DNA from 3 places in the Paenibacillus andongensis genome. Region 1 is predicted to be linked to each of the others. Evidence: riboswitches for the same ligand, from Rfam matches in the RefSeq annotation. Region 1 holds a riboswitch; each other region holds the start of a gene.
What was found. Region 1 has a riboswitch for cobalamin ahead of NYR53_RS08655 ((2Fe-2S) ferredoxin domain-containing protein). Riboswitches for the same ligand answer to the same signal wherever they lie in the genome.
Positions count from the first base shown of each region.

Region 1 (4,200 bases):
AATTCCTGCCAGGTTTGTTTGGCAAAATAAACAAAATCAGGTTGGCTAATTTCACTAATGTCCCCGACTCTGCGAATCATATCACGAATACGTGATGGGAAATCCTCCGGACACATCGGTGTCTCTTCGATCTCGACCAGGATCTTTTCCCCATTCTTGGGGAATTCGATAAATCCTCGCTCACCCATCTGTTTAAGCGCCTGCAAAGCTTTGAACTGAATGTGAGGGTGCCGCGGCTTCTCACACAACCACTCTTTTACACGCTGGCTTACGTCAGATTGATCGATGAACGCCAATTGTTCAAGGGCGTTGACTTGCTGCTCCAACGTACCGTCTTTCAGCATATTCAGAAGCTTAAGCGCAAAGGCCCCATCATCGGCTGTCTTTTCTTGTATGTATTGCCGTAATAAATCTGTTTCTTCCTCTAGGTCCTCTTCCATTGGCGGCGTCATGGGGAACATGGATTCCGGATACATGGTATACAGCCAGTTCCGCAGAGCTTCCCATTGTTCGGCTTTATGAGGGTCTACTGTAGGAAATTGCAGTAGAAAAGTTAGCAGTTGAAGCGCATCACTATACTGCTCTGTTTTTAGAAACCGAGTCAGTTCCTCTTCGTAATATTGCTCTGTTTTCGGAAAAAGAATTAAGTTATTGATGGATGGGTCTGTTATGATGATCACCTCAGAAATCATGGTCTCGCTGGAGACAGTTTACTTGATTGTCAGAGTGATTGCAAAATAATTATGAATAGAGGGTTGACTTCCTATAAAACGATATGATATATTAACTCTCGCTTCGCTAAACGGATTCATTCCGCTAGGTAAGAAGAGGTTTATGTCTCAGTAGCTCAGCTGGATAGAGCACACGCCTTCTAAGCGTGCGGTCGGGGGTTCGAATCCCTCCTGGGACGTTCATGCAAGACAAAAGGATCGCGAGAAATCGCGATCTTTTTTGTTGTCTGAAAATATAATATCAATACAATAACGAAACAGTATTTCCAACAGTTTTTGTGTCAATCAGAAGTGCTTTATTCATGCAATCTTAGTCGCCTATCATGACGGCTTTTTTTAAAAAAAATCTTTCATCAAGATCGTATGTAAAAAAGTACGCTTCGTTGATAATTTTTCAAATCTATATTTATCCAATCCTATGTCCATATAATTATCGCAGCTAGAAATTAGGCAACGAAACCTTCCCTATTAACAGATAGAGCATTAGAAAGTTATCATCCTACTGGATGATCAACCTCTTCTGCTCTATTAAGCCAATACTTATTTATTTACTTTGTAGGCGACTTATGCCCGTATTCCCTTTTCCGGTTGGCACAAAGCGTTCCTCAAAATCATAAGTCATATGTTCCTTGAGCGGTTTCCCCTCTAGTAAATGTTCTCTAACAAGCCTTCTCCCCGTCTCTGGTGTCATTTCCTTGTACCAAATCCCTTGCGGATAAACGGTGACGACACCTGCATCCTGACAGCGGCCATTACATCGAGTCCGCGTAGTATGTATAAGATGCTCGGCTCCATGCTTCGAAATTTCATCTCGAATGGCTAGTGTTGTTTCATCTCCTGAATGTTTCAGGCAAGATCCCCCGTTACAAATAAGTACATGATGTTGGACTGTGGATAGATCCCACGTACTCATAAGAACACCTCCCTATCTCCCGTAGGTATATAATGTGCTGCTGAAATAGGCAGGTCTCCTGGCTTCAGGATCTTCATCGAACGTCAGCCTTCCCAATCTAGTCGATCAGTGGCATAGAGACGTTGACTCCTCTGTTACAGTGGCGGGACCGCGTCGGCTTCTAACCGATCTTCCCTTTTAAGCTTACTCTGCGATTGGAAAGCGGATGTAAGCACCTATTTCGAATATGAAATTGCATGAGCTTATTCAAATCTTTTAAACTCAATCATCATACCTTATAACTCTATCTACATACAAGGAAAAACCCCCACCAAATGGTAGGGACTTCATCGGAAGCTGTATTTACGAATACAAATCACTCATTCAAACGGAAGGACGATTCGGCTGATGATGCCCAGGTTCTGTTGAATCCAGATTGGACTGTATGCGAGAAGATTGCTTCGAATGATCGATTGTGCTTTGTGTCCGCTGGTCCATACTTTTCTTTTTGCTCATGATAGGATTCATCCTCCTGTGAGTTGAAATAATGATCACTTGATTAGTATGGAGAGATACCGCACCAAATATGCTGTATAAAATACCCATAAGGGACGAAGGCAAAGGGAACACAAAAGCAAAAGCCTGTAAGGAAATCTCCCTACAGGCTCTTGATGGTGCCATTAGACTTTAGTGCTTCTTGTGCGGCAAATTACTGCCTGGCTGACCGTCACCTTGAGTCCTGAAGTTCTTCGCGGCTTTCCTCTGCTTGTCGTGCAGCTTGCTAATGAAATGACTATCCATGAGCATTCGCCTCCTGAAGAAAGAATGGCACTACCCCTTTAGAATGTCACGCAAGCTCTAAATTTAAACGCATGGCAAGATTAAGAATCGCGCCTCTTGCTTCTGCATCTGTTTTGACTTTTTCGTATAATCCCTCAAAATTAGCGCGATTTTGAATAAATTCCGGTTCGGTTTTGATAGCCGTTTGTGTCCAGTTAATCAAGACATTCTCCGCTTGGGTAAGTTCATTGTAAGCACGATGCAAGCCGACACGCTCAATAATTTCTTCCATTTCCGCTTGCCCAACTTCTTTACCTTCTTCTTTTAATTCCGCAATTCGTTTATCGGCTTGGTTACTGATTTGCAGGAAGTGTTCTCTTGAGGCCAAATAGTCAATTTGTGCTTTGGAGTGTTTCTTTTTCATGGTCATCACCTTTGTCATTTAGTAAGTAAGAATTGGATTTATTGTATCAGGCCTGTCTACAAAACACAAAATCCGTCCGGTTGACTGCGTCCATCCCATTCCTGGACAGACATTATATGCCTTCAGTTTGCATACCTTTTATCATCATGCTCTCTTTATAAGGAAAGGAAGGAACGTCTATGTGCGGAATAACGGGTTGGATAGATTGGCGGAAAGACTTGACCGGGTACCCGTCCATTCTAGAAAATATGACGGAAACGCTCCATTTGCGTGGACCTGATGCTTCTGGTACTTGGATTTCACAGCATTGTGCCCTCGGCCATCGACGTCTTAGTGTAATGGATCCGGAAAACGGCGCTCAGCCTATGGTACGGAAACAAGGAGACTACACGTATACGATCGTATATAATGGCGAACTCTATAACGCCCCTGAACTCAAAAAGGAACTCGAACTTCGTGGGCATCATTTCCGCACGACCTGTGATACAGAGGTGCTGCTTGTTGCCTTTATTGAATGGGGGAGAGCCTGTGTAGATCGACTTAATGGCATTTTCGCTTTCGCGGCTTGGAATGATCAGGAACAATCTCTTTATTTGGTCAGAGATCGGCTCGGTGTAAAGCCGCTTTTTTATTCTCATCAAAATAGTGTGCTTCTATTCGGCTCAGAGCCAAAAGCCATACTCGCACACCCCGACTTTCAAGCAGAGGTCGGTGCGGAAGGCTTGGCTGAAATCTTCGCAGTAGGTCCGGCTCGCACACCTGGTCATGGGATTTATCGCAACATGTCTGAGCTCAAACCAGGTCAATGCGCTGTTTTTGACCGCAATGGCTTATCCATTCGCACGTATTGGAAGCTCGAAAGCCACCAGCACTCCGACGATATCGCTGCTACGGCATTGCAAGTTCAGCAACTGCTTAGAGATACATCCCAGCGCCAACTTGTGTCTGATGTTCCCATCTGTACCCTTCTATCAGGTGGTCTTGACTCTAGTGCGCTTACGGCACTTGCCTCTGCTCACTACAAGGAAAGCGGGCAAGGCGCTTTGCATACTTTTTCCGTTGATTACAAAGATAACGACAAGCATTTTAAAGCCAACATCTTTCAGCCAAATTCAGACGCACCTTGGATTAAACGGATGACGGAGCATCTAGGAACTGAGCATCACTATATTGAATTCGACACACCCGAGCTTGTGGAATCTCTGAAAACTGCCGTATTTGCCCGCGATACACCAGGAATGGCTGATGTTGATGGGTCTCTTTATTTATTTTGTCGTGAGATCAAAAAAGAAGCGACGGTTGCGATTTCCGGCGAAGCAGCTGACGAAATATTCGGCGGATATCCCTGGTTCCATAACGAAGAAGCGTTGGCT
Region 1 covers NZ_CP104467.1:1,870,361-1,874,560, reverse strand. The annotation lists gene NYR53_RS08665 (hypothetical protein) at 1-692, opposite strand, end outside; tRNA gene NYR53_RS08660 (tRNA-Arg) at 837-910, shown strand; gene NYR53_RS08655 ((2Fe-2S) ferredoxin domain-containing protein) at 1,276-1,644, opposite strand; cobalamin riboswitch at 1,676-1,878, opposite strand; gene NYR53_RS08650 (hypothetical protein) at 2,008-2,139, opposite strand; gene NYR53_RS08645 (DUF4023 family protein) at 2,311-2,424, opposite strand; gene NYR53_RS08640 (hypothetical protein) at 2,471-2,827, opposite strand; gene asnB (asparagine synthase (glutamine-hydrolyzing)) at 3,007-4,200, shown strand, end outside.

Region 2 (4,200 bases), 3.3 Mb from region 1:
GACTTACCGCTGCCGTTTGGCCCAATAATCCCAAAAAACTCACCCTGCTTGATCTCAAAGCTGACGTTCTCCAGCACTTGTTGTTCCCTAAAGCTTTGGGAAAGGTGCTCCACTTTAATCATCTTGATCAACCTCTTAACGTTTTCTTATCCTTGTGGAGCAAATAAGCAAAAAATGGCGCGCCCAGAAATGCCGTGATGACCCCAAGTGGAATTTCGGTTGGACTTAGCAGGGTACGGGCAAGTGTATCTGCCCAGAGGACATAAATACCGCCGCCAATTGCGGACAATGGAATAATCAATCGATAATCCGGACCAACCAATAGTCGTACTAAATGTGGCACGATGAGCCCAACAAAGCCGATTACACCAGCAACCGATACCGCAGCAGCAGTAAGAAATGTAGCTACAATAAGCACGATCAACTTCGTACGCTCTACATTCACACCGAGATGTGACGCCTGCCGCTCACCCAAAGCCAGTAAATTTAACGACCTTGCATAGCTAAGCAGCACGACAAAACCAATAATTAAATAAGGCGAAATGATATACGTATACGACCAACCTCGCATGGCCAAGCTGCCCATTAGCCAGAAAATAATTTCATTAATAACTTGGTTGGAAATAGATACCATGAAGGATACGATTGCCCCTAGAAAAGCCTGCATGACCACGCCTGATAAAATAAGCGTCTCCATCTTCAGCTTCCCTTCGATCTGAGCAAGCTTAAGAACCAGAAATAAAGAAATAAGTCCCGTTACGAAGGCAACAATAGGTATCGACCATTGCCCAAACCACGCCACTTGCAATCCAAAATAGATTAAAAATGCGGCTCCTACAGAAGCCCCCGAGGATACACCGAGTGCATAAGGATCCGCAAGTGGATTGCGCAGCACACCTTGAAAAGCTGCCCCTGCGATTGAGAGTGAGGCCCCTACAAGAATCCCCAGTAATACACGGGGAAATCGTACTTTATTGATGATTTGTTCCGACGACTGCGGCCAGGTGGCATCGATGTGATCTCCCAGCCAAGGGATATGCTTGGCGAGAATACTGGCAATTTGCAGAACCGGTAGATTAGCAGCACCTAGCGACAAGCTCGCCACAATAGAAAGAAGAAGGAGTATAACCCCTACTCCTCCCCACAGCATTAATTTTCTTTTCATTTTATTTCACCAGTTCGGGATAAATGCCTTTCGCCATTTCAAGTAATCCATCGGTCAGTCTTGGACCCGGACGGCTGAGCATGTTCTGGTCGAGGCCGACCACCTGCTTGTTCTTCACGGCATCAATGGTATCCCAACCACTTCTAGATCGGATAATTTCATCAAGTGGTTTCTTGCTCTTACTATCGACAACCCCATTGGCGAACAGAATTACACCTGGATTTTGTTGAATGATTTTTTCTTCACTGATTTCATACCAGCCATTTTTGTCTCCTGCAACGTTAACACCGCCAGAAATCTTGATCAATTCATCCATAAACTCGCCACTGCCCACTGTCCATCCCGGGGCAAATTCAATGTATACCTTTTTCTTGTTCTCTTGCTTCACGTCTTTCACTGCATTAACAACCTTTTGACGGTCCGCTTTCATCTTGGCAACCACTTTTTCCGCTTGCTCCTGATGATCCGTAATGATTCCGTACGTTTGAATATTCGCAATGGCATCATCCAATGTTTTCGGCTCCACTTTAAACACGTTGATATTCAAAGCACGCAGCTTTTCTACTGTATCGGGTTTCATCGAAACCCCCGTAAACACAACATTTGCGTTAGAAGCGATCACGGCTTCTTGATTAGGCTTCGTTATGCTGCCAAGTTTCGGCTTCGTTTTCGCCGCTTCTGGATAATCATCATAATCAGATACACCAACAATATTAGCTTCCAGCCCTATTGCAAAAAGGGCTTCAGTCTCTGCCGGGGACACCGATGCAATACGCTCAGGCGCTTTATCAAATGTAAACTCTTTGCCCGTAGCATCTTTTATTTTCAATGGATAGACCGTCTTTTTGGCTGCGGATGATGGTGCCGTCGTTGCAGCAGGAGCTTTGGTCCCTTCCCCGCCAAGCTTAGACGGATTAGTGATTTCCGTTTCCTTTTTACCGCAAGCTGCTAGACTCATTGCTGTTGTTAACGCTACTGTAAGAATAAGTGCTTTTTTTACTGAATTCTTTTTCATCTGGCAAACCCTCTCTCTAAACAATTTATGTCGATTGACCCTAACAAAAAAGCCCCTTTGTTCTCGAAGGAACAAAAGGGACGATAAATCGCGGCGCTCAGCAATATCTAGGGTAGCTTCCTGATTTAACGCGATCCTTTTCCTCGAAGGATGTCGTAAACGGCACCATGGGCAGGTATCCTGACTCTCCCGGCAGTTCATGCCAGGATTACAGTGGCGGGACCGCGCCGGACTTTAACCGGCTTCCCTTTTAAGTGGCAATCTCTTCGTAAGTGAGCTTACCAGCACCTATGGCTGCATGTTTTACTATCAATCTATTTGTCGATTATAGACTTCTTGTTACTTTTGTGCAATTATTTTGAGCACTTGCAACGACTCATTCATCTTTGGAGCATTTTGAGGAATAAAAGCCACCAAGCCTTTTCCTTCAAAACCTTGCTCTTTCATCCATTTGTTTCCTGCAAGAGGAATACCATATAGATGCTTTTCAGCAGGCTTACCCTCTTCAGCAATTTGAATAACGCCATCCGGATAATCTTCAGGTTTGATGGTATCATCCAAAGAAACGAAACCCGCTTGATTACTTAGTGATTTGAATTGATCTTCGCCAAGAATGAAGATGCCATTGCCCCCGGCAGCTAGCTCCACAATCATTTTTTCCAACGAGAATATAGGTGATGTATTCACTTTGACTGTAGGAACCTCGCCCACCTTGGATTTCAAAGAATTCTCCAGCTTGTCCCCCGCTTCACTTGGAAAACCATTCGAGCCCATAATAAAAATAGATACATCCGGCTTCGGCCCGCCGCAACCCGTAAGCATCACCATAAGCCCCACCATCATAACCAACAGCCATTTCACTTTCATGTTGTGAGCGTACCTCCGTTTGTTATCTGAATCCATCGATAGTCGTGAGAAAAGTCGGTTTTCACCGACTTTTTTTCCCATTATGCATATATTCATTTATTTTTTGGTCTAGTATTGTGCTCAATTCAACGACGGAATCAGATGTCATTTCTTCCCCATCAAAAACCATCTGTTCTAACCTTCGTCGCAGAGAATGAATCTCTTCTTCTAATAAGGTAAGGGAGTTTTTCTTCTTCGCACGCTTGGTTAACCAACGTTGTCCGAAATCCTGTTCACGAATTTGAAAATGTTTTTGATAGGTTGATAGTTGATATTCCATAAAAGCCATGCTCATCCCTCCTTACTACAAGAATACCAGTTTTCATCAATAATGAACATATTTATTTACGTTAGCACTTACAATTTTCTCATAAAATTGCCAATTCTCTCCAATGCTTCATTTAGCTGCGAAACACTATAGGCATACGAGCAGCGTAAGAAGCCTTCTCCACCTAAACCAAACACATCACCAGGCACAGCAGCAACTTTTGACTCAAATAATAACCGCTGCGCAAACTCCTCTGAAGTTAATCCTGTAGCGACAATACTTGGAAATGCATAGAATGCGCCTTGCGGCTCATGACATTCAAGACCAATATCTCGGAACCCTTTTACGATCAAACGTCTGCGCTGGTTATAGGACTCGATCATCCGATCTTTCTCTTCCATACCATTCGTCAAAGCCTCGTGAGCAGCAACTTGGCCCATGACCGGTGCGCACATCACCGTATATTGATGAATTTTGGTCATCGCCGAAATAAGTTCATGGTGACCGCAAGCATATCCCATCCGCCAGCCTGTCATGGCAAAAGCTTTGGAGAACCCGCTAACCAAGATTGTCCGGTCTTTCATGCCAGGAATAGCCGCGAAGCTCACGTGCTTCTGACCATAAGTCAGCTCTGCATATATTTCATCGGAAATGACAATAAGATCATTCTCTTCGATGACTTTGGCAATCGGAAGCCAATCCTCATAGGTCATAATACCGCCTGTCGGATTGCTAGGATAGCAGAGAATTAATATTTTGGAGCGTGGCGTAATCGCGTCGCGAAGAGCTTTCTCAGTCAACTTGAACTGGTCCTTTGCGAAGGTCTCAATCCCAACAGCTACACCG
Region 2 covers NZ_CP104467.1:6,247,929-6,252,128, forward strand. The annotation lists gene NYR53_RS27915 (ABC transporter ATP-binding protein) at 1-122, opposite strand, end outside; gene NYR53_RS27920 (FecCD family ABC transporter permease) at 128-1,165, opposite strand; gene NYR53_RS27925 (ABC transporter substrate-binding protein) at 1,167-2,180, opposite strand; cobalamin riboswitch at 2,334-2,487, opposite strand; gene NYR53_RS27930 (type 2 periplasmic-binding domain-containing protein) at 2,520-3,047, opposite strand; gene NYR53_RS27935 (aspartyl-phosphate phosphatase Spo0E family protein) at 3,109-3,375, opposite strand; gene NYR53_RS27940 (aminotransferase class I/II-fold pyridoxal phosphate-dependent enzyme) at 3,444-4,200, opposite strand, start outside.
Region 2: it holds a riboswitch for cobalamin, as region 1 does, so the genes downstream of both, NYR53_RS27925 (ABC transporter substrate-binding protein) here and NYR53_RS08655 ((2Fe-2S) ferredoxin domain-containing protein) in region 1, are expected to answer to the same signal.

Region 3 (4,200 bases), 2.8 Mb from region 1:
AAGCCACATTACTTTGTGGATGAAATGGTAAGAGGGGCGTTCAAGCGATTTCGTCATACTCATGAGTTTGTAACTGTAGAACAAGGAACTTTGATGATAGATACGTTCGATTACACCTCGCCATTTGGAGGATTGGGGAAGCTTGTCGATCATTTGTTTTTAGCAAAATATATGACTCAATTTCTTGAAAAGCGCAATAATTACGTGAAGATGATAGCCGAAGAGACAGCCGAGTCTGCAAGGTCATCTAGGTGAGAACTGGATACTAAGACGGCCACATGGTATTATGGATAAGGTTGGTAGGTCGAAGTGATCAGGAGAGAAGAAGAATCTATGGTTGAACAAAAAAGTGAACGAAAATTTCATTTTCTGGGTGTATTGCTTGGCATAGCGGTTGATAATTTGGGGACTTTGATATCGACTTCGTTAATTGGCGGTATATATTTTGCTAATCGCCCAGTGGATGAGCATGATGTTAGTGTTATATATTCGAATGTAGGCCTGATGCTTTTGCTTCTGGTAGTTGGTTTGTTCTGGTCGTTTCTTGGCGGATTCATCGCCGCTAAGGTTGCAAAGCGTGCCGAATATTTCAATGCGGCCATTATTGGTGTCATAGGCGCTGCAATCGGATTTGATTCCATGTTAACCAATCATAGCATTCCGTTATGGTATGAGCTGCTTGGTTTTGTCGTCATTGTACCGGTTTCACTATTAGGCGGATTCGTGGCTTTGAAGCGGAAAAAAGCCCCATTAAAATGAAATGTTGGATCGTAAAAAAGAGACTCGGTGATGTCGATCACCGGGTCTCTTGGTGTTATTGGCACATTTAACTAGTTGTAGTCGGCATGTGAGCGAGCATGGTTGCTTTTACTTTGCCGATCGTTTCTTGTAAATTCATATTCTCAAAAACATGCTCACAATCCTTGCGGTAGGAGACTTCCTCTATGTAGTGGTTCATGTAGTGGTCAATGACGTCCGTTGGCGTGTTTCGAGCAAGCATGCGTTCCATGATCGTTTGTTTATTGACATAGATGAACAAGCGGATCGCTCTTTCTCCAAATGTATACTTGAAACGGTTAGCTGCATAACGATTCACAATGACATAGATAAGTCCGTCTTTGCGAAGCGCTTCATCGATGTCCGCTTTCTTAATTCCATAGAAATTCCCGTCAATTTCAACAGTTTGAAAAAATTCACCTGCAATGTCACTGTCAATGAACGCTTTGCGCGAGATGAAATTATAATCCTTCCCGTTGATTTCTTTGGGTCTAGGTGTTCGAGTTGTGTAGGAGACGACAGATGAGAAACCAAGCTCTTTGGCAATGTGATGGGCAATTGTTTTACGACCAGAACCGCTAGTGCCCGTAAAGACAAAGACCAATCCATTCGTTTCATGACTGCTCATATCAATTCCTCCTTCATATAATGAAAGCGATATCTTGATAGATTCATTATAGTACGAAAATTCTGAAAATTAAAGAAATACTTTCTTGTTTTGATAGGAATCAAAGGGTAAAAATACGTTATAATAGATAGCATCACTTCGTTTAATGGAAAGGAAGCTAACTATGCCTAAATATGCGAATTTGAGTGCGGAAGCAACGGAATTTTTACGTCAAAAAACGGGAAGCAATCACTTAGAGTGCTATACTTATATTGACCCGGAGCGTGGGGAGGATAGTTTTTTTATCGTTAAAACGATCAACAAGGTCATTCAAGTTTCTTTTGCTGAAGTGACCTATGATCCAAGCAGTTACCAGAGTTTGATGGAAGGACTCTACCAGGCTATCTATGAATAAATACGTGACAACCCTATCGATAGATGGTAGGATGATCGTAATTGCATATCAAAGGAATTAGGTGCCATAGATCCATTCGGGTGTATGGTTAAAAGGGAAGACCGGTGAAATACCGGCACGGACCCGCCACTGTGAACATCGCCGTTTATTCGGTAACTCCTTGCAGCATGCCACTGGGTGACAAACCTGGGAAGGTGCAAGGGGATGATGAAGTCAGGAGACCTGCCTAATTCAACAACACAATAACCCTACGAGGAATTAGGGAGTGTTAGAGAGCGGTTACTTCTGGTTTTTTTAACTGTTGTAATTTAACAAGCATTTCTAACATGACTTATGTTAGGGATGCTTTTTTTGTTTGTGTAATTCTGGGGAAGGGTGATACAAATTGTCAGGAAAACTGCTCATAATCGGCTTTGGACCGGGGAGTTTTGAACATATTACGAAGCGTGCACGGGAAGCGATACAGGAAAGTGAAGTTATCATTGGATATAACACCTATGTGGATCTTATCGCAGGTCTATTAAGCGAACAGCAAGTCGTTCGTACTGGCATGACGGAAGAAGTGAGTCGTGCGCAAGAGGCTGTGCGGCAAGCCAAGCAGGGTAAGAAAGTTGCTGTTATTTCCAGTGGAGACTCCGGTGTGTATGGGATGGCCGGTCTTGTTTATGAGGTTTTGATGGAACAAGGCTGGACTCAGCATGAAGGCGTTCAAGTGGAAGTGATTCCTGGCATTTCAGCTGTTCATTCGGCTGGTTCTCTGCTGGGGGCACCCATAATGCATGATTCTTGCACCATCAGCTTGAGTGATCATCTGACGCCTTGGGAGCTGATTGCGAAGCGGGTTGAGGCTGCGGGTATGGCTGATTTCGTCATTGCTCTCTATAACCCGCGAAGCGGTAGACGGACCAGACAAATCGTGGAAACGCAGCGCATTCTCCTAAAGCATCGTTCTCCTTTAACACCCGTTGGGATTGTAAAAAGCGCGTATCGAGATCGCGAGCATGTTGTTGTGACGACGCTTGCTGATATGTTGAATCATGATATTGGCATGTTAACGACCATTATTATTGGAAATTCCGCAACCAAGCTGTATGACGGTCTCATGATTACACCGCGCGGTTATCAGCGGAAATACACATTAGGGGCTGAAACACAGCCGCTTAAACCACACCAAAGGTTGAAATCCGAGGCTGAGCCGTGGGCTTTGGAACAATTGGATGAGCAGATCTTTGATGAATCCATGGAGGAGTTCGATGAAGAAGATGAATTCATGGATGATGAGGTAACTGAAAATAAAGAAACTTCCCAGCTGAAATCATCGCCTAATTTATCTCCTAGCAACTCCTTACAACTTGCAATGGAAGCCTTGCAGCTAGTATCCAAAGGGACTGAAGAGGTGTCTTTTGAATTTGACAATAAGCTGACTGCGACCCAATCTATCTTTGAGTTTGCCGTAAGTCCCGGTATCGCGAATAAAAAGTTAACAGCTGCCCAGTTGTGTGCGTTAGGCGAGATTGTTGGAGATCGTGGAGATATTGAATATTCACCGCATCATCAACTGATTGTTCGTGTGCAAACCAATAACCCTAACCAGATTACATCCGAATTAAGTGCGCTTGGTTTATTGTTATCTCCGATTGGTGATGTTGCCCAAATCAAAGCATGCGACTTTTGTAATTTGGAAAAAGGCGAATCTATTCCATATGCGGAAGCCATCCACCATCGTATTGGCAATCTAGAGGTACCTAAAGAGTTGAAAATTGGTTTCAACGGGTGTGGAATGGCTTGTTATGGGGCAGTTCAGCAAGATATCGGCATCGTCTACCGCAAAGAGAAATTTGATCTTTTTCTTGGCGGAAAAACAGTTGGTCGAAATGCACATGCGGCTCAACCCGTTGCAGAAGGAATTGCACCCGAGGAGCTTGTCGATTTAGTTGGCAGGATCGTGGAACGTTACCAAAAAGAAGGACATCCGAACGAACGGTTTCATAAATTTTTCAAGCGTGTCAAAGAAATTGAAGGCTACCGTCATCAAGAAATGGTAGGTTTCGTTATCGAAAATGCCATTTGCGGCGATTAAAATGAGGGGGAAATAAAGGATGAATGCTGTTTTATTTGTGGGTCATGGGAGTCGGGAAGAAGGCGGGAATGAGGAAGTTCGTCTCTTTGTTTCAGAAATTGCGAGTAAGATGAAAGAACAAATTGTGGAAACATGTTTCCTGGAATTTGTTCAACCAACGATTATGCAAGGAATTGACCGCTGTGTAGAATTAGGGGCAACTCACATTGTGGTCATTCCGATTATTTTATTTGCGGCTGGGCATGCCAAAATTCATATCCCGTCTTCTATTGATGACGCGAAAATAAAATATCCTTTGGTGAAGTTTACATACGGCAGGCC
Region 3 covers NZ_CP104467.1:4,672,180-4,676,379, reverse strand. The annotation lists gene NYR53_RS21380 (SRPBCC family protein) at 1-255, shown strand, start outside; gene NYR53_RS21375 (hypothetical protein) at 334-759, shown strand; gene NYR53_RS21370 (guanylate kinase) at 827-1,405, opposite strand; gene NYR53_RS21365 (hypothetical protein) at 1,569-1,799, shown strand; cobalamin riboswitch at 1,842-2,043, shown strand; gene cobJ (precorrin-3B C(17)-methyltransferase) at 2,185-3,879, shown strand; gene NYR53_RS21355 (sirohydrochlorin chelatase) at 3,899-4,200, shown strand, end outside.
Region 3: it holds a riboswitch for cobalamin, as region 1 does, so the genes downstream of both, cobJ (precorrin-3B C(17)-methyltransferase) here and NYR53_RS08655 ((2Fe-2S) ferredoxin domain-containing protein) in region 1, are expected to answer to the same signal.